4 regions of the Citricoccus sp. NPDC079358 genome follow, and region 4 is predicted to be linked to each of the others. Evidence: riboswitches for the same ligand, from Rfam matches in the RefSeq annotation. Region 4 holds a riboswitch; each other region holds the start of a gene.
The links. A riboswitch is a leader RNA that binds a small molecule or an ion and turns the genes downstream of it on or off. The one in region 4 is predicted to bind S-adenosylmethionine.
Positions count from the first base shown of each region.

Region 1: linked by a shared signal. The riboswitch ahead of AB0333_RS10410 (flavin reductase family protein) and the one ahead of AB0333_RS09240 (LLM class flavin-dependent oxidoreductase) in region 4 are both predicted to bind S-adenosylmethionine.
Region 2: linked by a shared signal. The riboswitch ahead of AB0333_RS07490 (acyl-CoA dehydrogenase family protein) and the one ahead of AB0333_RS09240 (LLM class flavin-dependent oxidoreductase) in region 4 are both predicted to bind S-adenosylmethionine.
Region 3: linked by a shared signal. The riboswitch ahead of AB0333_RS12150 (acyl-CoA dehydrogenase) and the one ahead of AB0333_RS09240 (LLM class flavin-dependent oxidoreductase) in region 4 are both predicted to bind S-adenosylmethionine.

Region 1 is NZ_JBFBLI010000007.1:62,607-69,859, reverse strand. It holds gene AB0333_RS10425 (universal stress protein) at 1-352, shown strand, start outside; gene AB0333_RS10420 (mechanosensitive ion channel domain-containing protein) at 433-2,142, opposite strand; gene hisD (histidinol dehydrogenase) at 2,246-3,553, shown strand; SAM riboswitch class IV at 3,690-3,809, shown strand; gene AB0333_RS10410 (flavin reductase family protein) at 3,883-4,437, shown strand; gene AB0333_RS10405 (RNA-binding S4 domain-containing protein) at 4,533-5,012, shown strand; gene AB0333_RS10400 (cold-shock protein) at 5,261-5,464, shown strand; gene AB0333_RS10395 (aldo/keto reductase family protein) at 5,592-6,596, shown strand; gene AB0333_RS10390 (Ig-like domain-containing protein) at 6,819-7,253, shown strand, end outside.
Region 2 is NZ_JBFBLI010000004.1:261,934-269,186, reverse strand. It holds gene AB0333_RS07510 (globin domain-containing protein) at 1-1,195, shown strand, start outside; gene AB0333_RS07505 (helix-turn-helix domain-containing protein) at 1,150-1,917, opposite strand; gene AB0333_RS07500 (DNA alkylation repair protein) at 1,998-3,122, opposite strand; gene AB0333_RS07495 (DUF1801 domain-containing protein) at 3,282-3,638, shown strand; SAM riboswitch class IV at 3,811-3,925, shown strand; gene AB0333_RS07490 (acyl-CoA dehydrogenase family protein) at 3,981-5,327, shown strand; gene AB0333_RS07485 (class I SAM-dependent methyltransferase) at 5,311-6,090, shown strand; gene AB0333_RS07480 (ABC transporter substrate-binding protein) at 6,087-7,253, shown strand, end outside.
Region 3 is NZ_JBFBLI010000009.1:101,373-108,625, forward strand. It holds gene AB0333_RS12135 (ABC transporter substrate-binding protein) at 1-516, opposite strand, end outside; gene AB0333_RS12140 (LLM class flavin-dependent oxidoreductase) at 568-1,998, opposite strand; gene AB0333_RS12145 (acyl-CoA dehydrogenase family protein) at 2,031-3,308, opposite strand; gene AB0333_RS12150 (acyl-CoA dehydrogenase) at 3,305-4,678, opposite strand; SAM riboswitch class IV at 4,771-4,885, opposite strand; gene cynS (cyanase) at 5,050-5,487, opposite strand; gene AB0333_RS12160 (formate/nitrite transporter family protein) at 5,502-6,347, opposite strand; gene AB0333_RS12165 (MmcQ/YjbR family DNA-binding protein) at 6,486-6,935, opposite strand; gene AB0333_RS12170 (queuosine precursor transporter) at 6,982-7,253, opposite strand, start outside.
Region 4 is NZ_JBFBLI010000006.1:62,436-69,688, forward strand. It holds gene AB0333_RS09220 (OsmC family protein) at 1-382, opposite strand, end outside; gene AB0333_RS09225 (ABC transporter permease) at 635-1,402, opposite strand; gene AB0333_RS09230 (aliphatic sulfonate ABC transporter substrate-binding protein) at 1,498-2,517, opposite strand; gene AB0333_RS09235 (ABC transporter ATP-binding protein) at 2,608-3,450, opposite strand; SAM riboswitch class I at 3,461-3,554, opposite strand; SAM riboswitch class I at 3,837-3,928, shown strand; gene AB0333_RS09240 (LLM class flavin-dependent oxidoreductase) at 3,942-5,402, shown strand; gene AB0333_RS09245 (ATP-binding cassette domain-containing protein) at 5,399-6,499, shown strand; gene AB0333_RS09250 (methionine ABC transporter permease) at 6,496-7,194, shown strand; gene AB0333_RS09255 (MetQ/NlpA family ABC transporter substrate-binding protein) at 7,226-7,253, shown strand, end outside.

The sequences.
Region 1 (7,253 bases), on a different contig from region 4:
CGGCTTGCCCGCCGAGTTCCGCCAGTACGCCCGCGGCCGCTCGACGGTGGATGAGCTCAAGGACGTGGCGGACGAGGTACAGCCCTCCGTCGTGGTGATCGGCCTCAAGCGCCGCGGCACCTTCGGCCGCTTCGTCATGGGTTCCGTCTCGGACGGGCTGCTCAAGGAGCTCGACCAGCCCGTGCTCTGCGTCAAGGAGAATCCCGCCCAGACCTCCGGCGTGGTCCGCGATGCGCCGTCCAAGGACATCACCGCCGCCCCGGAGCCGCGGTTCCTCGCGGAAGCCCCGGACATCACCGATGCTCCGGACGGCACCAATTCGGCCAGGACCGACACGGGTCCGCGCCGGTAACCCACCACCGCACCTACTGTTCAGAGCTGACCGGCTGTTCAGAGCTGACCGGCAGGGTTGAGCCGGTGCGGCCACCGGAGTCAGCGGTCGCCGTGGTCAGGTCCTGTGGCGTCGGGACCGGGACGTCGCCGCAGCTCCCCGTCCACGGGCTCATCCGGCGCGGCACCATCACGGGGCTCGGACTCCGCGCCCTCCGGGTCAGCGGCTTCGGCGGCCTTCTCCTTGCGTTCGGCGAAGGCCGCCTCACCCGGGCCGGCGAACTCGCGATTGCGTTCCACCGCGGTGATGGAGCCGGTGAACACCGTGGAGTCGTCACTGGACCGGGTCAGGGGCGTGGAGCCCGTGACGGCCGCGGTGGCGCCGGTGGTCGGTTGCTGGCCCGTGACGGGATGGACCTGCGGCAGGGGGCTGGTGGGGGTCCGCGGCTGGGATCCTCTCGCGCCACCGGTCACGCCACCGCTCGCGCCACCGGGCACCCCGCCGGACGCGCCGCCGTCGTCCTGATGTCCCGCCGGCACCCCGGCGCCTGGCTCGACGGCACGGAACTCGCCCGTACCGGGCTCGGCGCCGACGGGCGCCAGGGACGGCGCGTGGACGGGCGTCTCGGCGAAGCGCTGCGCGTAGATCGCCTCGGGATGCTCGCTGCGCAGGAAGTTGACGAGGTCCTCCCGCACGAGGCAGCGCAGGTCCCACAGGTCGCCGGCGTTGCGGGCGGAGACCGCCACCCAGAGCTTCACGGTGCCGCCCAGCGCCTCACTCACCTGGATGGTGCTGTCCTTGCCGTCCCAGAGCTCGGTGGAGGCCAGCAAAGCCTTGAGGCGTTCTCGGGTGGCGTCCACCGGAACCCGCCAGTCCACGTCGATCTCCACGGTCCCGGACAGGGCGGACCCGGTGCGGGTCCAGTTCTCGAACGGGGTGGTGGTGAAGTGGCTGGAGGGGTAGATCACCCGGCGCCCGTCCCAGATCTTGACCACCACGTAGGACAGGGTGATGTCCTCGATGGTGCCGTAGACCCCGTCCGCGGTCACCACGTCTCCCACCCGGATCGCATCGGTGAACGCCAGCTGGATGCCGGCGAACACGTTGGTCAGGGTGGACTGCACGGCGAGGCCGGCCACCACGGAGATCACGCCGGCCGAGGCCAGCAGACCGGCGCCCACGGCGCGGACCTGCGGGATGGTCAACAGGACGATGGACACGGCGATGACGATGACGGCGGCCTGGATCACGCGCCGCAGCAGCACGGTCTGGGTGCGGATTTTGCGGTCGCGGCGGTCGTCCACGCCCTCCGAGGCATACTTGCCGAGCAATCGCTCCTCGACGATCCGCACCACCCGCAGCGCCAGCCAGGCGAGGGAGCCGATGATGCCGGCCATCAGCAGGAAGTTCACGCCGTTGAACCAGGCGTACGTGGCGGCGGTCAGTCCGAGGGCGATCCGCACCGCCAGCAGCACCGCGGCGAGCGCCACCGGGACCCGGCACCGGGCGACCTGGTTGCGCAGCTGGGGCTTGCGGCGCAGCAGGGCGTTGACCAGGAGCCAGGCGACCACCAGCACGGCCAGCGCGAACGCCACGGAGATCGCCACCGTGGAGAGCATCCCCCAGAACGGTCCGAGCGAGTCGACGGCCCCTTCGGCACCCTCGCGCACGCTGTCCTGCATGTTCTCCGGGGATCCGCTCGGGTCGGGCGTCGATGCGGACTCCGGTCCCGCGCCGGAGGCGAGGATCGAGGTGGACGGACTGGAGAGTGGATCAGTGAACAGATCGGTGAAGGAGGACAAACTGGGCATGGCCCCAGTCTGTCATCTGGTGCTCAGACGTTCCTGAACGGGGGGAGAATGGACGCTGGACCACCGAAACCAGCCGAACCCTCGGAATCACAGGAGCCACCCCATGCTTGCCACCACGGACCTGCGCGGCCGCACCTACGATCCCGCCACGGTGCTCCCCCGCGCCGAGGTCGATGTGGCCGCCGCCGTGCCGAAGGTGCTGCCGATCCTGGACCGGGTCCGCACCGAGGGGACCCGAGCCGTGCTGGATCTCGGCGAGCAGTTCGACGGGGTCCGGCCGCCGTCGTTGGCCGTGCCGGCCGAGAAGCTCGCCGAGGCGCTCGAGTCCCTGGACCCCGAGGTCCGCTCCGCCCTCGAGGAGTCCATCGACCGAGCCCGCAAGGTGCACGCCGCCCAGATTCCCTCCGGGTCCGAGGTGGACCTCGGGGAAGGTGCCATCGTCGAGAACCGCTGGGTCCCGGTGAACCGCGTGGGCCTCTACGTTCCGGGCGGCCGCGCCGTCTACCCCTCCTCCGTGGTGATGAACGTGGTCCCGGCCCAGGCCGCCGGGGTCGCCTCGCTCGCGGTCGCCTCCCCGCCGCAGAAGGATTTCGGCGGCCTCCCGCACCCGGTCATCCTCGCGGCGTGCTCGCTGCTCGGCGTGGATGAGGTCTACGCCGCGGGCGGCGCCCAGGCGGTGGCCATGTTCGCCTATGGCGTGGCGGACGACGACGGCACTCGCGTGTGTGCCCCCGTGGACATGGTCACGGGGCCGGGCAACATCTTCGTGGCCGCCGCCAAGCGCGCCCTGCTCGGCACCATCGGCATCGACGCGGAGGCCGGGCCGACCGAGATCGCCGTGCTGGCCGACGGCACCGCCGATGCCCGGTGGGTGGCTGCCGACCTCATCAGCCAGGCCGAGCACGATCCCATGGCCGGCTCGGTGCTCATCACCACCTCACCCGAGCTGGCCCGGGACGTGGCGGCGGAGATCGAGCGGCAGGTGCCGGGGAGCTTCCACGAGGAGCAGATCCGCCAGGCTCTGGGCGGCCCGCAGTCCGGGATCCTGCTCGTGGGGACCCTGGACGAGGCGCTGGCCGTGGCCGACGCCTACGCCGCCGAGCACCTCGAGGTCCACACCGTGAACCCCCTGCAGACGGCCCGCCGGGTGACCAATGCCGGTGCCGTGTTCGTGGGCCCACACGCGCCCGTTCCGCTGGGCGACTACTCCTCCGGCTCCAACCATGTGCTGCCCACCGGCGGCTCCGCCCGCTACTCCTCCGGGCTGAACACGGTGAGCTTCCTGCGCCTGCAGCAGCTCATCCGCTACACGGAGACGGGGTTGAAGGAACTGGACACCAAGATCGCCGCACTGTCCACGGCAGAAGGATTGCCGGCCCACGGCGAGGCCGTCTCCCTGCGCTTCCGCTGACCTGCTGCCTGCTCCTCCGCGACCGCCGCACCCCGGGGGTGGGAGGCGGCGGTGGCGGGGGCGCGTTGGTCACGGGGGTTCATAGTTCGAGAAACCCTTTGACCGTTCCGGACGTCCGTCGTTAGTCTGGATCCAGAATCACGAGTTCCCGCTGTTACAGCCCTGGCTTGCGGGACGGCAACCCTCTTCACGCAGTAGTGGGGTGCTCCAGGTGAGGATTCGGCCTACCGGATGCCCCGGCGGGCAAGTACCGCGTTTCTGCTGGTGCCGATCGGGAGCCTCCCGTGGCGTGCCGCCGTGCAGATGCGCCTTCGGACGGAGGACCCACCATGACCGCCCTGGCTACCCACGACCTGCAGCAGACCGACCTCGACAGTGACCTCGATCGAGACCTGTCCGTACAGACCCTTCGCTCGGCCTTCTCCCACTTCCCCTCCGGCGTGGCGGCGCTCGCCGGCGTCGCCAACGGTGCGAAGGAGGGCCTCGTGGCCTCGTCCTTCACCGTCGGGGTCTCCCTGGAGCCGGCGCTGGTCTCCTTCGCCGTGCAGAACACCTCCCGCACCTGGCCCCGGCTGAAGCAGGCCGAGCGGATCGGGATCTCCATCCTCGGCGAGGACCACACCGACGTCTGCCGTCAGCTGGCCTCCAAGGAGGGGGACCGCTTCGCCGGCCTGGACATCCGGTCCACGGATGAGGGCGCGATCTTCCTGGACGGCGCCGCCCTGTGGCTGGACACCACCGTCTACTCCGAGCTGCCGGCCGGTGACCACACCATCGTCCTGCTCGAGGTGCACGGCGTGCACGATCACTCCGCAGAGCACGAGCCGATCGTGTTCCACCGCTCGGCCTTCCGCAACCTGCGCACCGCCGAGGGCAACCAGTAACCCGACCCCTCGCTTTGCGGGCAGAGAAGAGTACTGTTTTCTGCCCGCAAAGCGACCTCGGTGCCGGCGTGCGGCCCGGAGGTAGGATGTCCGGCATGCCTTCCGTCACTCCGTCCGCGCGGCGTTCGGGTTCGGGCTCGAGCACGACGCCGGCCGGCCCGGTCCGCTTGGATGCCTGGCTCTGGGGCGTGCGCATGTACAAGACCCGGTCAGCCGCCACCACGGCGTGCCGGGCCGGTCACGTCCGCCTCAACGGGCAGCCCGCCAAGGCCGCCCAACCGGTCAAGCCGGGCGACACCATCCGGTTGCGCCTTCCGGGCAGAGAGCGGATCCTCGAAGTCACCGGCCTGGTGGCCAAGCGGGTCGGCGCCCCCGAGGCGGTCCGGCACTACCTCGATCACTCCCCGGAACCCGTGCCACGGGAACTGCTGGCCGTGCCTCGCCGGGACCGCGGCGCCGGCCGACCCACCAAGCGCGACCGGCGCCAGCTGGACCGGCTCCGCAGCCGTGCCGTCCCAGAGCACGACTCTGTCCTTCGTGATCCCGGCTTCGATCCCGGCCTCGATCCCGAGTGAGCTCCTGGGCCGATGACGGACTCAGATGAACACCGGGAAAAGAATGCGCACCGGGAAAAATGGGGGCTTCAGTTCCGCGGCATCTCCCGTATTATGTGTCTCAGAAGTAGTAGTAGCAGTAAGTCCGTCACCACTGCGGACCGGTTGGCCCTCGGGCCGTTCGGAGCGTTGTAGGAAGCGGTTTCGCACACGCCGCTTCGCCCCCGTTGGAAGACCGACGGGTTTACAACCTCAGGAAAGGGCCCATCATGGCTACCGGTACCGTCAAGTGGTTCAACGCAGAGAAGGGCTACGGCTTCATCTCCCCGGATGATCAGTCCGCTGACATCTTCGTTCACTTCTCCGCCATTGAGGGCAATGGCTTCCGCGAACTGCAGGAAGACCAGAAGGTCGAGTTCGAGTCCCAGCAGGGCCCCAAGGGCATGCAGGCTGCGGCAGTCCGCCCGCTCTGATCGAGCTCGCCTGAACCCTTCAGGCTCCAGAACGGCCACCCTCCCCTCGGGGACGGTGGCCGTTCTGCTGTGACCAACGCGCCATGTCAGCGCCCCACCTCGGCGGAATCCGGTCTAGGGTACAACCATGAAATTTCGTTACCTGGGCCACAGCGGGCTCAAGATCTCAGAGATCATCTACGGCAACTGGCTCACCCACGGCTCCCAAGTCGAGAATGAGACGGCCCATGCCTGTGTGAAGGAGGCCCTGGCGCAGGGCATCACCAGTTTCGACACGGCGGATACCTACGCGAACACCAAGGCGGAAAGCGTCCTGGGTGAGGCCCTGAAGAACGAACGCCGGGAGTCCCTCGAGGTATTCACCAAGGTCTACTGGCCCACCGGCCCCAAGGGCCACAATGACACCGGCCTCTCCCGCAAGCACATCATGGAGTCCATCAACGGATCCCTGCAGCGCCTGGAAATGGACTACGTGGACCTCTACCAGGCCCACCGCTTCGACGTGGAGACCCCGTTGGAGGAGACCATGCAGGCGTTCGCGGACATCGTCCGCGCCGGCAAGGCCCTCTACATCGGCGTTTCCGAATGGCCGGCGGACAAGATCCGCGAGGCCCATGCCATGGCCGCCCAGCTCGGGTTCCAGCTCATCTCCAGCCAGCCCCAGTACTCCATGCTGTGGCGCGTCATCGAAGCCGAGGTCGTCCCGACCTGCGAGGACCTTGGACTGTCCCAGATCGTCTGGTCCCCCATGGCCGGGGGCATCCTCACCGGCAAGTACCTGCCCGGCCAACAGGCCCCGGAGGGATCCCGCGGAGCGGACGAGAAGGGCGGAGCGCGCTCGATGGCCAGCAAGATGACGGATGAGGTCCTCACCGCCGTCCAGAAGCTGCGTCCGATCGCGGACGGGCTCGGTGCCACCATGGGCCAGCTCGCGATCGCCTGGGTCCTGTCCAATCCCAACGTGGCCGGCGCCCTGGTGGGAGCGTCCCGCCCCGAGCAGATCGCCGAGAACGTCAAGGCCCTGGACCTCACCCTGGACCAGGCGACCCTGGGTGCCATTGACGCGGCCATCGGCCATGTCGTCACCGATGATCCCTCGCTCGTGTCCGTCCCCGAGGGTCGCGCCGTCTGACCTGGCCGGGCACGACTCCCCAAACTGTGACGCTTCCGTGATGTGGACATCCCTGTAGATCACGGTATGATCACAGTTAGCCGGTGTTGCCCGTTCTGCTGGACAGGGCGGGCAACACGGGGTCAAGTGCCAACCAACGGGGGGCGGAGCATGACCACCACGGCAGGACGCTCTCCTGGCCACGCCTCCCCGAGTCGAGCTCTCCGCCTCCTCGGACGTACCGTGGCCACCACCGCCGGCACCCTCGCCCTCCTCACCGGACTGGTCGGAACCGCTCAGGCCACCCCGGTGCCCTCCCCCAGCGACTCCCTGGGCCCCACGCAGTCCGCGGCCCCCGCACCCCCACCGCCGTCCCCCTCCCCGTCGCCCTCACCCCCCTCCGGCGCCAATCAGCCTCCCCAGATCGACTGCCCCGGTCTCGTCACCGAGGCCGGCGACACCGAATCCGTCCGCATCGTGGTCCTAGACCCGGACGGGGACACCATCACCCTGAGCGCGGGGAGATCCTGGCTCGGCGGTGAGGCCACCGTAGAGGGACACGTGGTGACGTACACGGCGCCCACCGATGCCCGTGGTGGTGACGGCGTCACCGTCACCGCGGACGATGGACGGGGAGGTACGTCCGAATGCGAGATCTCGATCGTGGTGCAACCCGGA
Region 2 (7,253 bases), on a different contig from region 4:
AAATTCCGAAGCCGTGGTGGCCCAGACGGCGAGTGTCGTCGCAGAGCACGCCGAAGAGATCAGCAAGGTCTTCTATGCGGACATGTTCGCCGCCCATCCCGAGCTGCTCAACGTGTTCAACCAGGCGAACCAGGCCATCGGTGAACAGCCGAAGGCGCTGGCGGCCTCGGTGGTGGCGTTCGCGGTGCACCTGCTGGATCCCGAGGCGCCGGACTTCACGCCGGTGATGCGGCGCATCGCACACAAGCACGTCTCACTCGGCATCACCGCCCCCGAGTACACGATCGTCGGCCGCTACCTGCTCGGGGCGGTGCAGAAGGTGCTCGGCGAGGCGGTCACGCCCGCGGTGGCGGCGGCCTGGGACGAGGTCTACTGGCTCTTCGCCACCTCCCTGATCGCCGAGGAGGGAAAGCTCTACGCCGAGGGCGGGACCGACCCTCAACACCCGTGGCGCCACTACCGGGTGGTGGAGCGCTTCGAGGAGTCCGAGGAGGTCTTCTCGTTGCTGCTGTCCCCGGTGGAGGGGCAAGTCCCCGCCCACCGGACGGGACAGTACGTGGCAATCGCCGTCGACCTGCCGGGCGGGCGCCGCCAGCCGCGGCAGTACACGATCTCCTCCGGACCCCGGGGCGACTCGCTGCGCGTGACGATCAAGCGCGTGCACGGTGTGGACGGCGCACCGGACGGCCAGGTCTCCGGCTGGCTGCACGAGAACGCGCAACCGGGGACGGTCCTCGACGTCTCGCAACCCGCAGGTGATGTGGTGCTCGACGAATCCGACACCCCGCTGGTGCTGGTCTCCGCGGGCATCGGCATCACCCCGGTGGCGGCGATCATGGAGGACCTCTCGCGTCGGCAGCCCGGACGCACCGTGCGGCTCTTCCACGCCGACAAGTCCCACGTGCACCACGCCCTGTATAGCGGTCTGCGCCGGCAGGTGCTTGCCATGCCGGACGCGCGGGCCCAGAACTGGTACCGGAAGGACGCCGAGACTGCGCCGACGCTGTATCCGGCGAAGTCCGGATTCATGGACCTGTCCGACGTCGAACTGCCCGAGCAAGCGAAGGTGTTCATGTGCGGACCGCTGCCGTTCATGCAGAGTGCCCGGCGTGCGCTGATCGAGCAGGGCGTGCCGAGCGAGAACATCCACTACGAGGTGTTCGGTCCGGACCTCTGGGCGCAGTCGCCCGCCTGATCCCCGTCTTCAGGGGGCAGCGCCCGCAGCGCCCGCACGGCCGCCCGCTCCAGTTCAGCATCGTCGCGATCGGCCTCGACACCGCCGGGGCGCGACGACGGCGCCGCCTCGCCGTGGCGTCCGAGCACAAGCACGCAGCGCTCGGGGCCGACGAAGGGATGCAGGCGGCGCAACTCCAGCGGTCCCGGGACCTGTTCAAGCTGGTCCCGCACGAGCCGGGCGTGCACGGAACAGACCGCCGGCCGTTCAGCGTCGATCATCTCTTCGTACAGGCAGGGCAACAGGCCGATCGTCAGGTCACGCTCGTCGACCTCGGGCTCCATGCCGGCGTCCTCCAGGTGCTCGTAGAGGGCGTCGAGCTGGTGCACCGCCTCGTCGCCGAGGACGTCGCGGTGGTCGAGTTCCGGATCCAGGCCGCGCAGGACCTCGCCCCGTTCCTGGGCCGCCCGGGCTCGCTGCTCCGCCACGAGGCTGTGCTCGGTGCGGCGTACGGGGGAGTATCCGTTCGGGGGCCGGCCCCGCCGGCCGGTCTCGACGGGAGCCCTGGCGACGAGCCCCTCACCCTCCAAGACCCGGAGGTGGTCGCGGGCGGTGTTCAGCGGCAGGCCGGTCTCCTCGGCGAGCTCCTGCAGGAGCCGGCCCGGGAGGCGCTGCACCGCGTGCAGCAGCCGCAATCGGCTCCTCTGTGTGAGCCCCCGAAAGTCCTCCACCCGCCGCGGCATGCTCCCATGATACTGAGCGGCGGCACCCGGATAAACGGCTCCGAGACGGGTGCCAAGGGTCCACCTGGCCTCCCGGGTCCTCAAGAAAGGCTGAGGGCCTGATCCGCGGGTAACAGTTCGAAGGGCACCGGAAGGGTGGAGATCCCGTTGACCTGCAGGGCGACCGCGTGGCCACCGGGATGGTAGCGGCGGGTGGTGATCGCCCGGAAGGAGTGCGACCGGTTCACGGCCATCTCCTCTCCGGGCTGGAGGGTCCGGGTGGTCAGCTTGAAGACCTTGGTGCTGAGGGTGCTGTTGGCCTTGCGATGGTGGATCACGTAGTCGATGGCGAGACGAGCGGGCTCCGGGCCGACGTTGCGCACCACCGCGGTGAAGCGGACCTCTCCGCCCCAGGGCACCCGGGCCTCGGTGAGATGCGGCCCGTCAATGTCGACGGACACGGGCCCGAATCCGAGCAGGTCCAGTGCCCCTGGGTGGCCGTTCTTGAGGAGGGTCCGCAGACCGTGGCGTACCAGCGCAGGCGTCTGCGGACCAGGGTCCGCCAGCCATCGCTGGGCCGTCGAGACAACGAGGTCCGGGGCATCCCGGCTGAGGTCGTTGAGGTGGTTGGCCACCGAACGCCGGACGTACTCACTGGGATCCCGGTACAGAGCCTCGAGGAGGGGCACGGTCACGCCGGGATGGGCGGTGATGGCCGGGATGCGCACCGCCCAGGGGAGGTAGGGGCGGGTGCCCTCGCTGGCCAGGCGTCTGATGTGCTCGTCCGCGGAATCCGTCCACACGGCGATGATCGCCAGTCCTCGGTCCAGGTCGTGACGCAGGAGGGTGCGGAGGGAGAACTCCGAGGTGAGCCGGCCCGTGAGTTCTGCCAGGAGGGCCATGGCGTCCGTGAACGCTGCTGCGGTGTTCTCTTGGACGGCCCGGGCGGCGACCGCACCGGTGACCGGCCAGATGAGCCAGCCGGAGAAATCCGAGCTGCTGTCCCGCGCCTGACGGATGACGTGGGCGAGTGACTGATAGTCGCCCGGGAGGTCGACCAGGAGAGCCTCCCGTAGCAGGTCCGCGCGCTCGCGGAGGGCGAGGCCGTCGAGCGACTCCGCGGCTCGGGGCAACGAATGCAGGTCCGTCCCCGGCACGACCCGCCGGATGGAACGGGTCAGTGCGGTGGCGGCGCGTGCACCCAGGAGCTCGTCAGCGGAAGGCATGCGATCATTATCGCCGGGCGGGGTCCGGCGCAGGGGACCGACCCGAAGCAGCCAGGCAGATGTGACCCGGGCGGGCGTTCGGCCACAGGACCATGGACGGCCCGGGATTCCGGGAGCGAGAATCTGGACCACTGACAACACCAGGAGCGAGGCACGCCCATGACGACGATCGCCGACCACGACGCCTACATCGCAGCGGCACCCGAGCCGTTCCGGCCGGAGTTGCAGCGCCTACGCTCGATCCTGGCCCGCACTCTGCCGGAGGCGGAGGAGATGGTGGCCTACAACATGCCGGGGTTCAGCATCGGTGGCACGGTCGTCGCGAGCTATGCGGCGTTCAGCAAGCAGTGCGGGCTGTATCTCCTGCCGGGCGCCCTCTCCGCACATGCCGATGACATCGCGGCCGCCGGCCTCAAGGCGACCAAGACCGGCATCACCTTCTCGCCGCGCAAGCCGATCCCGGACGAGCTCGTCGAACGGCTGGCGCGGGCTTCGCGCCAGGAGGCCGAGGCCTGAGGGCTCAGCCTGGCCGGTTTCGGACGACGTGGCAGGCCAGGTCATGAAGAGATGACCTCCCATGACGACCTATGGCGTGGTCTCGGCGGTCTTCGCGCACACCGGAGCGTAGAAGTCGTCAGATTAATCAGGTGATGCGGACAGGACCGTGAGTTCGTAGCCTCGTCCCCAGAATCACGAGTTCCGGTGCGAAGCCCTGGCTGGCCGGACTGCAACCCTCTCGCTGTGGTGGGGTGCACCAGGTGATGATTCGGCCGGCCCGCAGCGGTGACCGGCAAGTACAGCCTGCCGAAGACATCCCTGGATGATCGCTGCTCGGCGAGGCCATCCGAGAGGGCACCCATGACCACTGTTTCACCTACCCCGGCGCCGGCCCGTGCGAGCGCCGAGGAGATCCGCGCCGAGTTCGCACCCCTGTTCTCCCGTATCCGCGCGGGTGCCGTGGAGCGCGAGCGGTCTCGGGAGTTGCCGTTCCTGGTGGTGGAGGAGCTGAAGCAGACGGGCTTCACCGCGCTGCGGGTCCCCCTCGAGTTCGGAGGCCGAGGCGTGGGGTTGAGCGAATTCGCTGCCCTGCTGGTGGACCTGGCCGCGGCCGATTCGAACGTCGCGCACTTGCTGCGCGGCCACATCGCCTTCTTGGAGCGGCTGCTGCTGAGGCCCCCCGGGAACCACCGCGATCAGTGGCTGCGTCGGATCGGTGCGGGGGCGCTGATCGGCAATGCTGCCTCGGAGCGCAACGAGCTGACGGAGATCACCACCCGGCTGGAGGAGCGCGGCGGGCGGTGGACCGTCACCGGTACGAAGTATTACACCACCGGCAGCATCTACGCGGATTGGATCTCCCTGTCCGCGGTCCGAGGGGAGACGCGGCATTCGGTGCTGGTGGACGCCTCCCACCACGGGGTGCGGGTGGCGGACGACTGGGACGGCTTCGGCCAACAGTTGACCGCCAGCGGCGGCCTCACCCTCACCGACGTGCCCGTGGACCCACAGGACATCCGCGCCTTCGAGCCGGAGGATCCGCAGGCCGGGTTCGGGGTCGGGCTCTTCCAGGTGATCCTGCTCCTGGTGGCGGCAGGAGTGGCCCAGTCGGCGGTGCAGGACGCGATGGACTATGTCCGCCCCCGGCGGCGGACCTTCGCCCACCGGGGCGAGCTGGCGCCCCGGGAGGAGGACGTGGTCCAGACCGTGGTCGGGGAGGTCGCCGCCAAGGCCCACGCCGCCCGGCTGATCGTGCTGGGGCAGGTGGCGGCGCTGGACGCGTATGCGCGGAAGGCCGCCGACGGGGCCCGGGAAGGCACTCAGGATGAGGTGGCGTCCCTGGCGGAGGAATCCGCACAGTTGGCCCGGGAGGTATTCCAGGCGCAGCTGGTGGTCCTTGAGCTGGTGCAGCGGGCCACCACCGAGATCTTCGAGGTGGGCGGGGCCTCGGCCACGAGCACCAGCCGGAGCCTGGACCGGCACTGGCGCAACGCCCGCACCATCGCCAGCCACAACCCCGCGAAGTACCGGGCCCGGGCGGTCGGCGAGTACCTGCTGACCGGCGAGTTCGCGCTCTGGGGCGGCAAGGGGCCGGCGGGCGCCCCGGCAGTCCAGGAGGGCCAGGACGCCCAGGAGGCCCCAGAGGGCCAAGCCGGGCCAGCAGGCAATGCCGGTCGGGGTGACGCTGACCATGGCCGCCACCTTTGAGGAACTGCTCGAGGCCGGCGAATCCGCGGACGTGACCGGGTGGGACTTCTCCTGGCTGCAGGGCCGGGCCACAGAGGAACGGCCTCCGTGGGGCTACGCCGGCCAGCTCGCCCGTCAGCTCCGGGACGCCTCCGCCTCCCTGGACATCCAGACCGGCGGCGGGGAGGTCCTGGCGCAGGCCGAGACGTTCCCACCGACCGCCGTGGCCACGGAGTCCTGGCCGCCGAACCTCGCACGGGCCAGCGCCCGGCTCCACCCCCGCGGCGTGGTGGTGGTGGCGGACCCGGATGAGCCGCCGCTGCCGTTCGCCGATGCGGCCTTCGACCTGGTCACCAGCCGGCACCCCGCGAGCCTCTGGTGGGAGGAGATCGCCCGGGTCCTGAAGCCCGGGGGCACGTACCTCGCCCAGCACGTGGGCCCGGCCAGCGCGTTCGAACTCATCGAGTTCTTCCTCGGCCCCCAGCCGGGCGCCCGCCACGTGCGGGACCCGGAGGCGGAGGCGGACGACGCGCGGGCGGCAGGACTGGAGGTCGTCGACCTCCGCAGGGCTCGGCTGAGGATCGAGATCCATGACGTGGCCGCCGTGGTCTACCTGCTGCGCAAGGTCATCTGGTGGGTGCCCGGATTCACCGTGGCGCACCACCGATGTCGGCTGAAGGACCTGCATGACCACATCCAGACCCACGGGCCGTTCATCACCCATTCGACACGGCACCTCATCGAAGCACGCCAACCCACCATCACCGGGGAGAACCAGTCATGACCACCCAGAACCATCCCGCCAGAACATCCCGCCGGACCACGCTGTGGCTGGCCGCGGCGCCCCTGGCCCTGGCCCTCGCCGCCTGCAGCCCGGCCGGTCAGACGGCCTCCACCGGACCCGTGGAGAAGGAGGGGGGCACCCTGACGTACCTCGACGCCGAGGCCTCCCGCTCCACCCAGCTCCAGGGCGCCGGGACGTGGCAGGACAGTGCCTACGTGGAGAACGTCACCGACCGGCTCGTCTGGAAGGACCCGGAGACCGGGGAACTGCTCCCGTACATCGCCGAGTCCTGGGACGTCTCCGAGGACGGCCTGACCTACGAGTTCACCATCCGCCCGGGGGTGACCTACTCGGACGGGACGCCGTTGGACGCGGCGAGCGTGCAACGCAACCTCCAGTGGCAGGCCGACGGGGACGAGGCCAAGGGCATCCAGCCGAACAACCAGTTCCCCGCGGTCGAGTCCGTGGAATCGGAGGGGGACACCGTGACGGTGGCCCTGGAGCACCCGTACGCCGAGTTCCTCGACGTCCTCTCGGGCTGGTCCGCCTCCCTCGTGGCCGATGCCACCATCGAGGCCTCACTGGAGGAGCAGCAGCAGATCACCGGGCTCATCGGCAGCGGCCCCTTCGTGGTGGAGAGCGAGAAGTACGGCGAGGAGATCGTTTTCGCCAAGCGTGAGGGCTACGACTGGGCGCCCGAGGGCGTCGGCCACGAGGGGGAGGCCTACCTGGACCGGGTGGTGGTCCGCGCCGTCACGGATGACACCGTGCGCATCGGCACCTTCCGCTCCGGGCAGGCGGACGCCATCCGCTACATCCAGCCCAGTGACGAGACCCAGCTTGCGGAGCAGGGGGCCCAGATCATCTCCGCCCAGGGGCTGGGGGCCACCAACCAGTGGATCCTGAAGCAGCAGATCCCCGCCCTGCAGGACGTCCGGGTCCGGCAGGCGATCCGGGACGGGATCGACCGGGAGCGCATCGTCGAGGACCTCTACACGGAGAACTGGGACGTGGCGCAGAGCATCGTCACCGAGGACGCCTTCGGGTTCCAGGATGCGAGCGAGACCCTGCAGTACGATCCGGACCACGCCAACCAGCTGCTGGACGAGGCCGGCTACACGGAACGTGATGCCGAGGGGTACCGGGTCAAGGACGGCGAGCAG
Region 3 (7,253 bases), on a different contig from region 4:
GCCGTTGCCGCCATCCATCCAGTAGTCGAAGTTGTAGGCCACGGCCTCCGCGTCCAACCGTGTGCCGTCCGTGAAGTGGACGTCATCCCGCAGGTTCAAGGTCCACACCGTCCGGTCCTCGGAGACCTCCCAGTCCGTGGCGATCCACGGCACCACGGAGCCGTCCTCCGTGGCCGAGACCAGGTTGTCCAGCACCTGGCGGGCCGTGAAGTTCTCCTGGATCCAGCCGCCGAAGATGCAGTTGGGCTCCTGGAGGTGCCCGTACTCGAGGACGCCGCCCTGGACCGGCCCCGTGGCGGAGCCGGTCAGTGCCGCCTGCTCCTGCGGGCCCGCGGCCCCGGATGAGCAGGCGGACAGGGCCAAGGCCGACCCCACGGCCAGGGCGAGGCCGGCGGTGAGGGCGCCCGGCCGGCGTCGTGGCCTGGTTCTGGTTTTGGTCCCGGCCGTGGTGGTGGCCGTCTGGCCGTCCGGACCGCGCCGGTTTTCGGGCGCGTTCGGGGAGGGTGGGGTGTTCATGGGGTTCCTTTCGGGCCGCTGGGCGGCTCTCGTGGCCGGGAGGCGCGGGGGTCAGGCGCCGGCGGGCACGGTCTCTTCCACGCGGGCGAAGGCTCCGCGGTACTGGGCGGCCGGGTGGGTCTCGGGGAGCCGGTCGCGGCCGAAGAGCTTCTGGCGCAGGGTGCCCGGAGCGTACTCGGACTGGGCCAGGCCACGTTCACGCAGCACCGGCAGGACCTTCTCCGCGAACTCCTCGAAGGAGCCGGGGATGACCCAGTTGATGACGTTGATGCCGTCCACGCCGGCCGCCTGCCACTGCTCCAGCTGGTCGGCGATCTGCTCCGGGGTGCCCACCACGCGGCTGTTGCGGTGGCTACGCCAGGCGATGTCCGCCACCACGGGCTCACGGTCCGTGATCGCCTTGGAGACCCACTCGGCGAAGCCCTTCTGGGTGTTGGTCTCCAGGTCCTTCAGCGGGGTCTCCGGCGGATAGACCCGGCCGTCCGGGTCCACGAGGGCGGCATGGGCCAGGTACCCGTCCAGGGAGGCATACTGCTCGTACTCCTCCAGCTTGCGCTGAGCTTCCTCCTCGGTGTCCCCGATGACGAAGCTGAGCCCCTGGTAGAACGTGATGTCCTCCGGTGCCCGGCCTGCCTCAACGGCGCGGCGCCTGGTGTCCTCGATCTGCTGGCGGGCCACATCCGGGGTGGTCGCGATGATGAACACGGCCTCGGCGTTGCGGGCGGCGAAGTCACGGCCGGAGGCGGAGGAACCGGCCTGGAACAGCACCGGCGTGCGCTGCGGGGACGGGGAGGGCAGGTGCGGGCCCTCCACCGAGTAGCGCTCGCCCACGTGGTGGATCTTGTGCACCTTCTCCGGGTCCGAGTAGCGGGAACCCGCGCGGTCCTTGACCACCGCGTCCTCGTCCCACGATCCCTCCCACAGCTTGTAGGTGACGTCGATGTACTCCGCGGCCCAGCGGTAGCGCTCGGCGTGGTCGGTCAGCCGGGGCAGGCCGAAGTTGCGCGAACCGTTGTCCTGCGTGCCCGTCACGATGTTCCAGGCGATGCGGCCGCCGGAGAGGTGGTCCAGCGTGGAGAGCTGGCGGGCGAACTGGAACGGGTGGGACTGGAAGACATTCGAGGTGGTGGCCAGGCCGATGTGCTCGGTGACCACGGCGAGCGCCCCGAGCAGCACGGTCGGATCGTTGGACGGGATCTGCAGGCCCTCGTTGACGTACACGGAGTAGTCCGCGTCCGCATCGCCGTAGTGGCCCACCACGTCCGCGAAGAACATCGCGTCGAACTTGGCCGCCTCCAGGGTCTTCGCGAGGTTGATCCACGTGTTGACGTCCGTGAACTCGGTCTGGCCGGCATCCTCGCGGCGCCACTGGCCGTGGTGGATGTGGCTGGTGGTGTTCATCACGAACGCGTTGAAGCGCAGCGGGCGCGGGGCGGTGTGGGAGGGGGTGATGTGGGCGGGGGTGGTGTTCTCGGTGCTCATGGGTACTCCTGGATGCTGATCGGGGTTCGGGTTCACTGGGCGTTCGGCACGGAGCCGATGCGGTAGGAACGGGCCGGCGGGGTGGCGTTGACCTCCCAGTCCCCGAGGAGGCGGGACCGGTAGATCAGGGGGTTGTGGTTGGCCAGCACGCGGGCATTGCGCCAGTGCCGGTCCAGTCGCCTCGACTGGCTCAGGGCCGAGGCGCCGCCCACCTCGAACAGGTGGGTGGCCGCGGCCAGGACGTTCTTCGCGATGACCTGCTGGGCCTGGTAGACGCGGACATAGAGGGCGTTGGTGTCCTCCTCCGGCAGGTCCTCACCGGCGGCCTCCCGTTCGAGGACGCCGCCCAGCGCGGAGACCACCGATTCGAAGGCGGCCCGCGCGGCGAACGCGGCGGAGGAGAGCTCGCCGACCACCTGGAGCACCTGGGCATCATCCCGCGGCAGCTCCGCGGTCCCGTGGCTGAAAGAACGACGCCGGCCGCGGACGTACGCGCTGACGTCCCGCACGATGGCCTCGGCGATGCCGGTCAACGCCGCGAGGTGCAGGAACTGCCAGCTGGCCTGGCCGGTGGCGACGCGGGTGCCGTCATCCAGGCCGCCGGTGTAGACCTCCTCGGCCTCGACCGGCGTGTTCTCGAACACCGTGGTGCCGGAGGCGGTGAGTTGCTGGCCGAAGCCGTCCCAGTCGTCCAGCCTCGTGATCCCGGGGGCGTTCACAGACACCGTAGCGGCGATCTCCTCACCCTGGGCGTCCACGGCCGCCACGATGATCCAGTCGGCGTAGAGCGTCCCGGTGGAGTAGTACTTCGTGCCGTTGAGCCTCCAGGTGCCCTCTGCGTCCTGGACCAGCGTGGTGGTCCCCTCCCCCACAGCGTTGTTGATCTCCGTGACGGCGTTGCCGACCACGGCCCCGTCCCCGAGGCGGCGCAGCCACCGGTTCCGGAACACCGGGTCCGGGTGCCCCAGCACGTTCTCCTGATTGATCAGGTGCGCACGCAGGGCCTGGACCAGATTCGAGTCCGCCGCCGCCAGCTCCACGATCAGCTGGGCCTGCTCCGCGAAGGAGAGTCCGGCACCCCCGTACTCCACCGGCACCCGCAGGGAGGTGAACCCCGCCGCGGCCAACCGCCGGACGGCGTCGCGGTCGATGATGTGCTCGGCCTCCCGTTCGGCGGCGCTGTCCGCGATGGCGGCGAACACCGGGGCCAGCCGTTCCCGGACGGTCCGGTAGGCCTGGCCGGACGGTTCGCTTCCGGTGGAGGCGGCGGAGGAGGGCGCGGTGGTGCGCTCGGCGGTGGTGGTCATCATGCTCCTTCGGTGGTGGATGGGGTGGCGGCCTCCGCGGCGGCGGAGTTGCGGGCCGTGGAGTGGAACGGCGGGATGGCACCGTTGATCCGGTAGTCGCCTACGGCCTGGGTGCGGTAGATCAGCGGGGTGTGGCTGGCGATCGTCCGGGCGTTGAGCCAGTGCTGGTGCAGTTGCCGGCTGGCATCCGTGGCCGAGGCCCCGCCGGACTCGAAGATCTGGTTGGTGGCCTCCAGGATCAGATCGGACACCACGAGCGTCGCCTCGGACAGCGCGATGTTGGCCCGGGCGTGGGCCTGGAGCACTACCGGGTCCTCCAGGTCGGTGTGGCCCCGGACCTGGAGGAAGGACTCCTCCACCACGGCCGCGGCGCCCCGCACGATGTGCCGGGCCGAGCCCACCTTGGCGGACACGGCACCGATGACCTGGTGCACCAGCGGGTCCTCCGCCGGCGTCTCCGCCGTCGCGTGGTCATAGGTACGACGCCGACCTCGGACGAACGCGGTGATCTCGGCCAGCGCGGTGGCGCCGATCCCGGCCTGGGTGGCCGCCAGCACGATCCACAGGACGGTGTAGGCCAGCACGCCCGTGGGGACGTTGAACTCCTGGGTCCGCTGGGCCCGCACGGGGACGTGGTCCAGGGTGGTGGTACCGGAGGCGGTGAGCCGCTGGCCAAAGCCGTTCCAGTCGTCGATGCGCTGCACCCCAGGATCACGGGCGTCGATGATCGCGAAGATCGGACCGTCCTCCTCGAGCCCGGGACGGACTGCGGAGACCAACAGATAGTCGGCGAAGATGGCCCCGGTGGAGTAGAACTTGTCACCCGTCAGGCGGGCCACCTCCGTGGTGCCCGTGGCGGCAGCCGCCTGCACGGTGTCCGGGTCGGCGTCGATCCAGTGCACGGGACGCCGGCCTGCTGACGGCGGCAGCTCCACCAGGGCGTTGCCGAAGATCTTCCCGGCCGCCACTTCGGCCAGCCACCACTCGGAGACCGCGCCCTGGGGCTCGTTCTCGTGCTGCTCCGTGAACATGAAGTGCCCATGCAGCGCCTGAGGCAGGTTGGAGTCCGCGGCGGCGAGTTCCACCAGCAGATCGGCCAGTTGCGGCAGGCTCGCCCCGATGCCCCCGTGGTCGCGGCCGAGCCGCACCCGCGTGAATCCCGCGCCGCGGAGATGTTCTAGAGCGGCGAACGCCAGCTCGTGATCCTGCTCGCGCTGTGCCGATCCCGCCGCAACGGCCGCGAAGACCGGGGCGAAGTGCGCGGTGAGCTGGGCGTCCGTCGGCCCGGCGGGGCCGATGGCTGCCCGCAGCTCATCGAAGGTGGGCAGGCTGGAAGGCGCGGTGCGGTGTTCGAGGTGAGTGGTGTCCGTCATGGGTGTCCCCGTCAGCCATGGCACACCGGAATGGCGTTGGCCCGGAACACGGCGTCGTCATAGCCTGACGGCCGGGACACGCATTCACGGTGGTGCCGTACTTGCCCCGCGGTGGTTTCCGGAGGCCGAATCATCACCTGGAGCACCCCACTACGGTGAGAGGGTTGCCGTCCGGCCAGCCAGGGCTTAGCACCGGATCTCGTGATTCTGTTCTCGACCCTAGGCAGTCAGCTCGCGGCCGCCAAGCCTCGGGTCATGTTCAGGGGCCTGGCGTCATCTGCGCCCGGTTCCGTGCCGAAATGCCGGCCCGACCGTCCCCGGCCGCCTCAGATGACGGTCTGTGACGGCCTGGACAGGTCAGTGCTGGTCGGTCACCAGCGGTAGTCCAGGAACTTGCCGTCCAAGGTGATGACCACGCGGTCGCCGTCCGGATCGGCACGGCGGGTAACGTCTGCCTTGAAGTTGATGGCGCTCATGATGCCGTCCCCGAACTCCTCGTGGATCAGGGCCTTCAGCGCCGGCCCGTAGACCGACATGGCCTCCATCAACCGGTAGATCGTGGGATCGCGCATCACGGCCGGGTCGCTGCCCCGGTCCGGCTGTTGCTGCAGGCTCTCGGCCACGTCGTCGCCCAGACCGAGCATCTCGACCACGACGCCGGCCTGGGCCGCGGTCATCGGGTGCTGTCCCAGCAGCGCGGCCGTGGTCCACACCGGTGCGGCTCCGATGGCGGCGGCGAGTCCCGCCCAGGTGAGACCGGCACGGATGCGTGCGGCATTGACGAGGTCGGCAGCGTGCGCCTTATGCATGATGGGGTCCATGGTCAGCGGCTCACGGCGTGGTCGGACAGGCTCGGCAGTTTCGGCTGACGCTTGGCCGCCGTGCGGTAGTGGGTGGCGTAGAGCGTCAGGCCCACGAAGGAGAGGCCGCCCACGAGGTTACCGAGCACGGTCGGGATTTCGTTCCAGACGAGGTAGTCCATGATGGAGAACTCACCGCCCAGCATGAGGCCCGCCGGGAAGAGGAACATGTTGACGATGGAATGCTCGAATCCCATGTAGAAGAAGAGCATGACCGGCATCCACATGATCAGGGCCTTGCCCACGACGTCCTTGGCCAGGAAGGCCGCGACCACACCGGTCGAGACCATCCAGTTGCAGAGCACGCCGCGGATGAAGAGGGTCAGCATGCCACCCGCACCGTATTCGGCGTAGCCGACGGTTCTCCCCTCGCCGATGGAGCCGATCTGTTGGGCCACCTCGTTCGGCGGGGTCTGGAAGCCGTAGGTCATGGTCACCACCATCATGACGGCCACGAGGAAGGCTCCGGCGAAGTTGCCGACGAAGACCAGGCCCCAGTTGCGCAGCAGACCGCCGATGGTCACGCCGGGCCTCTTGTCGATCCAGGCCAGCGGGACCAGGGTGAAGACACCGGTCAGCAGGTCGAAACCGAGCAGGTAGATGAGGATGAATCCGACCGGGAACAGCAACGCACCGACGAGGGCATCGCCCGTCTGCACGGTCACCGTGATGGCGAACGCCGCGGCGAGAGCCAGGATGGCACCGGCCATGAACGAGCGGATCAGGGTGTCCCGGGTGGACATGAAGACCTTGGACTCACCGGCGTCGACCATGTGCTTCACGAAGTCTGGCGGGCTGACATAGGACATGGAACATCACTCCAGGGGTGAGGGGCGGGCATACCCCCCAACCTAGGAAGCGTGCGTTTCTGCGGTGTTTCCGTCCCCGCACCGGCCCACGAAATCTCCCTCACTGCCCCTGCGGGATGCGGTGAGACGCACGTCCACTCACTCCCGCAGTGGAAGATCCCTGACCATCCGGAGCGGAGCGGTGAGCCGATAGCTCGTCTCGAGCCACTCTGCGATCTCATCCCATCCTTCGTCCTGGGCCGGATCGAGCCCGTCCACGTCGATGCCGAACCAGCCTGAGCGTCCCAGATAGGCCGGTCGGAACGTCCGCGGGTCCTGCTCCAGGAACGAGATGTCGGCTTCCTCGGGTTTGATCACCACCGCCTGCGGGTGCTGGACGTAACCGTCCCCGGCGGCTGCCGGACGGGACCTATCCCGGGTGTTATCCGAGTCTTTGACCGAGGCCCCGTAGTAGGCGAAGACCTTCTGGGTGAAGAACGCCGGCCGCCCGTGGGAGACCTTCATGTCCGCCGCGGGAAGGGCCAAGGCCAAGGCGCGGACGCGCTGGAAGTGCGGGTCGCCGTCGTCGTACATCTTCGGGTGGGCCATCGGCCCAGTTTCCCCGGTGACCGAGGCTGCGTGAAGTCTCGGTTCCCTACGCCTCGGGAACCGTGGCGTAGGCCGGCTCGGCCTTCTTGACCCGGCCGATGACCCACATGGTAACCGGGGACAGGACGATCTCGACGACGGACTTGAACACGAAGCCCACCAGGACATAGTTGAGGAACGTCGGCAGGTCCGTGATGCCGATGACGCCGGCGGCGATGGAGCAGAACACGAGGGTGTCCAGGAACTCACCCACCAGGGTGGAGGCTGCCAGCCGACCGAAGAGTAGGCGTTCGCCGGAGCGGCGCTTGAGGCGGACCA
Region 4 (7,253 bases):
CGAAGGTCCAGGCCACGGTCAGGCCCGCGCCCGCGTCCCGCAGCAGGTTCACTGCGGGGCAGGAGTGCTCGACGGCGGCCGCGAAGTCCCGCAGGGCCGTGGCGTCCGTCTCGGGGGTGCCGATGGCCAGCTGCAGCCGGAAGGTGTGGAAGTACGGCTGGACGTCCGCGGTGCCGGCCAGGCCGCGGCGGTCCTGCCGGGCGAGCGAATACGTGTTGATCCCGGTCAGCTCCAGGCCACGCCGGGAGGCAACCTGCTCCGCGGTCACGGTGATGCAGGCATCCACTGCCCCGGCGAGGTACTCCATGGGGGTAGGACCTTCGTTGCGGCCGCCCACCGCCTCGGGCTCATCCACGGTGAACTCGAACTCGCGGACGCTCACCCGCGTCTGTTGCTGGCCGGTCCACGTTCCGGCGGCGCGGAGGGTCTTCGACTCAGAGTCGCGGGGACTCTCGCTAAAACGCGAGTGCGCGGGGGTTGCGGCGGTGGTGGGATGTCGTGACGGTTCTCGGAAAGGCTCAGAAGAGGACACGGCGGTCATTGTAGGACCCTCAGGCCAACAGCACTTTGCGGGCCATGCTTGGTGGTGTCCCTCGCACACCATCGAGCATGGCCCGCAAAGTGAGATCGGAGGTCAGGACCAGCGGCGGATCGCCCGCTGCTCCACCAGGCCGAGGATCGCATCCGTGAGCTTGCCGATGACGGCCAGGAGGATGATCGTCAGGATCAGCCGGTCGGTGCGGCCGTTGTTCTGCGAGTCGGTGAGCAGGAATCCCAGGCCCATGGAGGAGGCGATGAGCTCCGCGGCGACCAGGAACAGCCACGCCTGGGCGAGGGCCAGCCGCAGGCCGGAGAACACGGAGGGCACCACGGCGGGTAGCTGCACGGTCCGCAGCAGGCGCAGGCCGTGATAGCCGAAGGCACGGCCGGCTTCCACCAGGTGAGGGTCCACGTGCTTGAGCGCCGCATAGACGTTCGTGAAGATCGGGAAGAACGCCCCGATCACGATCAGCGTGACCTTCGAGTCCTCGCCGATGCCCATCCAGAGGATCAGCAGTGGCACCCACGCCAGCGACGGCACCGCGCGGATGGCGCCGATCAGAGGCGCGAGCAGGGCGTCGGCCCAGGCGGACAGGCCGAGAATGGAACCGATGACCAGTCCGAGGACCCCGCCCATCACGAAGCCCAGCAGGACGCGCTGCACCGAGATGGCGATGTGGTGCCATAGGGATCCGTCGGTGGCCAGGTCGATCCCCGCGCTGACCACCGAGGAGGGCGAGGGCAGCTGCACCGGCGAGAACAGCCCGGCGGCGGTCGCGGCCCACCACGCGATAACCAGCACCACCGGCAGCAGCAGCCCGACGACGGCCCGCCCGGCTCCCGTGGAAAGGGCCCCCTTGATCCCGGGACGTTGCCCGGCCGGCGGGCCGAAGGGCTTGCCGTCACCGGCCGATTGCCGGTCCGGTAGGCGGGAGGTGTCGATCCAATCGGTGGTAGTCACTGGGTTGCCTTCTCGGCGAACGAGGGCTCGAGGAGCTCGGCCAGGGCCCGGTCCACATTCTCCTGGCTGGCCACGTCACCGGTCTCCACGAGGATCGGGCCGACGACCTCGAGGACATCCAGCTGCGCCTGGCCGGGCACCGGGTCCACGTCCAGGTTGGAGCGCTCCTCGATGACGGTGGTGGCCACGTCCTGCTCGAGGCCGGCCACCTCGGCGAGAATGGCCGCGGTCTCCTCGGGGTTCTCAAGGGCCCACTCGCGGGCCTGCTCGTAAACATCCACCACGGTCTGGGCCAGCTCGGGGGACTCGGCGAGGAAGGACTCCGTGGCGTTGAGGAAGCCGTAGGTGTTGAAGTCGATGTTGCGGTAGAACAGCTCGGCTCCCTCGGCCTCCGCCCCGGCCATGATGGGGTCCAGCCCGGACCAGGCGTCCACGGACCCGTTGTTCAGGGCGGCATTGCCGTCCGCGTGCTGCAGGTTCTGCACCGTCACGTCCGACTCGTCCACGCCGGCCTCACCGAGGGCCTGGATGAGGAAGAAGTAGGGATCCGTGCCCTTGGTGGCGGCCACGTTCTTGCCGACCAAGTCCGTGACCTCGGTGATGTCCGAATCCGCGGTGGTGACCAGGGCGGACCACTCCGGCTGGGAGTAGAGGCTGATGGTCTTGATCGGGGTGCCGTTGGCGCGGCTGAGCAGGGCGGCAGAACCGGCGGTGGAGCCCACGTCGATGGCCTCGGCACGCAGGGCCTCATTGGCCTTGTTGGACCCGGCGGACTGGACCCAGTTCACGGTGACGCCCTCCTCCGAGAGCTCCTCCTCGAGCCAGCCCTTCTCCTTGATGACCAGGGAGAGCGGGTTGTAGGTGGCGAAGTCGATGTTCAGCTCGCCGCCGGAGCCGTTGCCACCGGCGCCGGCCTCGGCGGCCTGACCACCGGATCCCTCGCCGGCCACACAACCGGTGAGCGCGAGGGCCGCGAGGGCGAGGGTGGCGGCGGAGAAGGTGAGGCGTGAGCGCATAGTGGTGCCTTTCGAGGGGGTGCGGTGTGTCCGGGGCCCGGAGGGGTGGGGCGCCGGACGATCTGTCGGGTACGGAGGAGGAGGGGCCGGTTAGCGGCGGTGGGCGTCCACACCGAGACCGCCGAGCAGCTCGGTTCGGAGGCGGGCCAGTTCGGCCGAACCGCGGTCCCGGGGCCGTTCCCCGGGGACGGTGACCACGGTGCGGGTGGTCGCGCCAGGGGCGGAACCCGGAGCGGGGTCCTGGCCGAGCAGTAGGATCCGGTCGGCCAGCTGGAGGGCCTCGTCCACGTCATGGGTGACGAGCAGGACGGTGGTGGCGGTCTTGGCATGGACGTCCAGCAACAGATCCTGCATTCGTAGCCGCGTCAGGGCGTCGAGTGCGCCGAACGGCTCGTCCAGCAGGAGAACACCGGGCCGCCGGGCCAGGGCGCGGGCCAGCGACGTCCGCTGGGCCATGCCGCCGGAGACCTCCCGGGGCCGGAGGCCGGCGTGCTCGGCCAGGCCCACCAGGTCCAGCAAACGGTCGACGCTCTCGCGGCCCTCGGCCCGTCCCATGCCGGGCGGCAGCCCCAAGGACACGTTCTGGTGGAGGGTGCGCCAGGGCATGAGGCGGGGTTCCTGGAAACCGACGGCGGTGCGGGAGTCATAGGGACGGACGGCGGACCCGCCGACCAGGATCTGCCCGGTGCTGCCGCTGTCCAGGCCGCCCACGGCGCGCAGCAGCGTCGACTTGCCGCAGCCGGAGGCCCCGAGGATGGCCAGGACCTCGCCCGGGCGCACGGTGAGGTTGATGTCCCGCAACACGGTGCGTGCGCCGTCGATGGCGGGGAAGGACCGGCCGACGTCGCGGAACTCCACCGCGAGGCTGGTGGTCGGGGCCGGCGGCGCCGTGAGGACGCTGGAACCGGTCAGGGACTCGGCAAGGGCAGTCACGGTGAATCACGCTCCATCGGTTCTGGCATGAGCACCTTCCCGGGTCATACGGGAGGTTGCTGCGGCGTCATCGAGCCAGATCTCTCGGCCGCTCTGGATGGTTGATTCATCCAGTGAAGCAGAGCACAGGGTATCCGTGTCAACCGCTGAAGAGCCGGTAACCACAGCTCCACAGGGGGCAATGCACCGGTCAACGGCATGTTTTACTCAACGGCATGTTTTACGGTCCGCTCCTCCACCGTCACTTATCTTGACGCCGCGTCATGTCACGTCATATTCGGAGTCTCTTGCGGTCAAATCCGGACCCGCGGCCATCCAGCGGCACGAAGGGTCGATATATGACTCCGGATTAGTTTGTGTCCTGCGCCATCTGGTCACCTGTGAGGGACCCATCCAGAGCGGCCGAGAGATCTGGCTTGATGACGCCGCAGCAACCACCGGGGATCCGGACAGGTGCTACCGCCAGGACCGATGGAAGGACGTGCATCCCCGTGCCCGAAACCCTGCCCGTGACCGTGCCGCGGAACGAGCCTGAGCTCTCCCCGCGCCGGATCCGTTTCAACGCCTTCGACATGAACTGCGTGGGCCACCAGTCCCCGGGGCTGTGGCGCCACCCGGAGGACCGCTCCAGTGACTACAACACGATCGGCTACTGGACGCATCTGGCCCAGGTCGCCGAACGCGGCCGCTTCGACGGCCTGTTCATCGCCGACGTGCTTGGCACCTATGACGTGTATGGAGGCTCCAACGAGGCCACTCTCACCGCCGGCACCCAGGTGCCTGTCAACGACCCCATGCTGCTCGTCAGCGCCATGGCCGCGGTGACCGAACACCTCGGTTTCGGCATCACCGCAGGAACCGCCTACGAGCATCCCTATCCCTTCGCCCGCCGCCTGGCCACTCTGGACCATCTCACGGGCGGGCGGGTCGGTTGGAACGTGGTCACCGGCTACCTGCCCTCGGCTGCCCGCAACATGGGCCGCCAGGACCAGCTGGCCCATGACGAGCGCTACGACCACGCAGACGAATACCTCGAGGTCGTCTACAAGCTGCTGGAGGGCTCCTGGGACGAGGACGCCGTGGTCCGGGACCGGGACGGTTGCGTCTACACGGACCCGGCCAGGGTGCACGAGATCGGCCATCAGGGGACCTACTTCTCGGTGCCGGGCATCGCCCTGACGGAGCCGAGCCCCCAGCGCACCCCCGTGGTCTACCAAGCCGGCACCTCCCCGCGCGGCCTAGCCTTCGCCGGGCAGAACGCCGAATGCGCCTTCGTCTCCGCCCCCAGCCGGGACAAGCTGGCCCAGGCCGTGACCAGGATCCGTGCTGCCGCCGTGGAGGCCGGCCGTGACGCGAAGGACATCAGGATCTTCAACCTTGCCACCGTCATCACCGGTCCGGACGAGGGGGCGGCCCGCGCCAAACACGCCGACTACGTCCGTTACGTGGACCACCGTGGTGCCCTCGCACTGTTGTCCGGGTGGATGGGCATCGACTTCTCGCAGTACGGCCTGGACGATGTGATCGGTCAGGACGTGCAGACCAACGCGGTGCAGTCCGCCGTGGAGACCTTCCGCTCGGGCGGTGCCGACGCCTCCGCGGACGGAGAGCCCTGGAGCATCCGCCGACTTGCCGAATGGGTCGGCATCGGGGGCTTCGGGCCGGTGTTCGTCGGCTCCGGTGCGCAGGTCGCCGACCAGCTGCAGGACTGGGCCGAGGAGACGGACGTGGACGGCTTCAATCTCGCCTACGCGGTCTCCCCGGGAAGCTTCGAGGACGTCGTGGAGCACGTGGTCCCCGAGCTCCAGGCCCGCGGTGCCTATCCCGCCGAGTACGAGTCCGGCACCCTGCGACACAAGCTGTTCGGCCGCGGGGACCGGCTGGCGGAGAACCACCGGGGCGCCAGCTTCCGGCTGGCAGCGGCCGGCACCCGGGACGGGGGCGCGCTGTGATCGAGATCCGCGACCTGCACCAGGCCTACACCGGGCGTGGGGGGACCGTCGAGGTGCTCAAGGGCATCGATCTGACCGTGCCGGAAGGCTCCATCACCGCCGTGGTCGGGCCCTCCGGGGCCGGCAAGACGACCCTCTCGCACTGCATCTCCCTGTTGGAGAAGCCCACCCGCGGCGAGATCCTGGTGGATGGCAGCGACCTGTCCCGGCTCCGGGGCCGCCAGCTGCGTTCTGCCCGCCGTGCCATCGGCACGATCTTCCAGCACTCCGCCCTGCTGCGCCGCATCACCGTGGCCGAGAACGTCGCCCTCCCGTTGCGCAACCTCGGGGTGGTCCACCACGAGATGCAGGACCGTGTGGCCGAGCTGCTGGACCGCGTCGGACTGCTGCACAAGGCCGACTCCTACCCCGGTCAACTCTCCGGCGGGCAGAGGCAACGGGTAGGCATCGCCCGGGCCCTGGCCCTTCGGCCCCGGATTCTGCTCTCGGACGAGTCCACCTCCGGCCTGGACCCGGACACCACCGCGCAGATCCTGTCCCTGCTCGCCGACCTGCGCACCGACCTAGGCTTGTCCATCATCCTCATCACCCATGAGATGGACGTGGTCCGGAACGTCGCCGACCAGGTGGCCTCCCTGTCCCACGGCCGGCTCGCGGAGTACGGCTCGCTGCCGTCCCTCGTCGCGGACCAGGACTCCACCGTTGGCGGGCAGCTGCTGCCGATCGCCGCGCTGCCGCTGCCGGCCGGCTTCGACACCTTCCTGGATCTCGCCTACCGGGATGGGGACGTGGACCCCGAATGGTTCACCCGAGTGGCGGTGGACCACCAGATCCGCCTGGCCCTGCTCGGAGGCACCATCGAGGCCCGCGGCGCGACCGCCCTGGGCCGCGCCGTCGTCGGGGTCCGCAGCGAGCAGGCCCAGCGCGCCATCGGCGCCCTGAACGGGCTCGGGCTCAGTGCCCGCCTGAGGAGCGACGCCGGCCGGTCCAGTCCCGCCGGGACCGCCATCTCGGCTGCGAGTCCAGACCGCGCCGGCCCGCCGCCGTCAGGCGCCACCCAGATCCCGGCCGGCGCGACGGCGGGGGCGACGGCATGAGTGCGACCGCAGACTCCTCCCAGCCGCTGCTCTCCGATACTCCGCTGTCCGAGCTGCCTGCCCTGCTGCTGCCGGCCTACGGGGAGACGTGGGCCATGGTGGGCATCGTGATGATGCTGGTGGTCATGATCGGCGGGGCCACCGGCGTGCTGCTGTACAACACGAGCCCGCGCGGGCTGTTCCCGCAGGACCGGGCCTACGGGCTGCTCAGCTGGGCGGTCAACATGGGTCGGTCTCTGCCGTTCCTCGTGCTGATGGCGGCCATCATCCCGCTGACCCGGTGGATCACCGGCACCACCCTGGGCATCGCCGCGGCCGTGGTGCCCATGACGATCGCCGGCATCCCGTTCTTCGCCCGGTTGGTCCAGAACACCCTGAACGACCTGCCGCGGGAGAACATGGCCGTCGGTCTCGTGACGGGGTCATCCCCAGCACAGATCATCCGTCAGACGCAACTGCGCGAGGCCCTGCCCGGCCTGGCCTCCGCCATCACCCTGAACACCATCTCGATGATCGAATACTCGGCCATTGCCGGGACCATCGGCGCGGGCGGCATCGGCTTCCTGGCCGTGACCTACGGCTACCAGCGCTTCGACATGACCGTCATGCTCGGCACGATCGTCCTGCTCATCATCACCGTCCAGCTCGTCCAGTTCGTCGGCGACCGGATCGCCCGTTCACTGACCCGGCCCTGAGCGGCCCCGCACCCCTGTTGAAGGATCTCCTATGAACCCCGAGAAGAAGACTCCGGCGA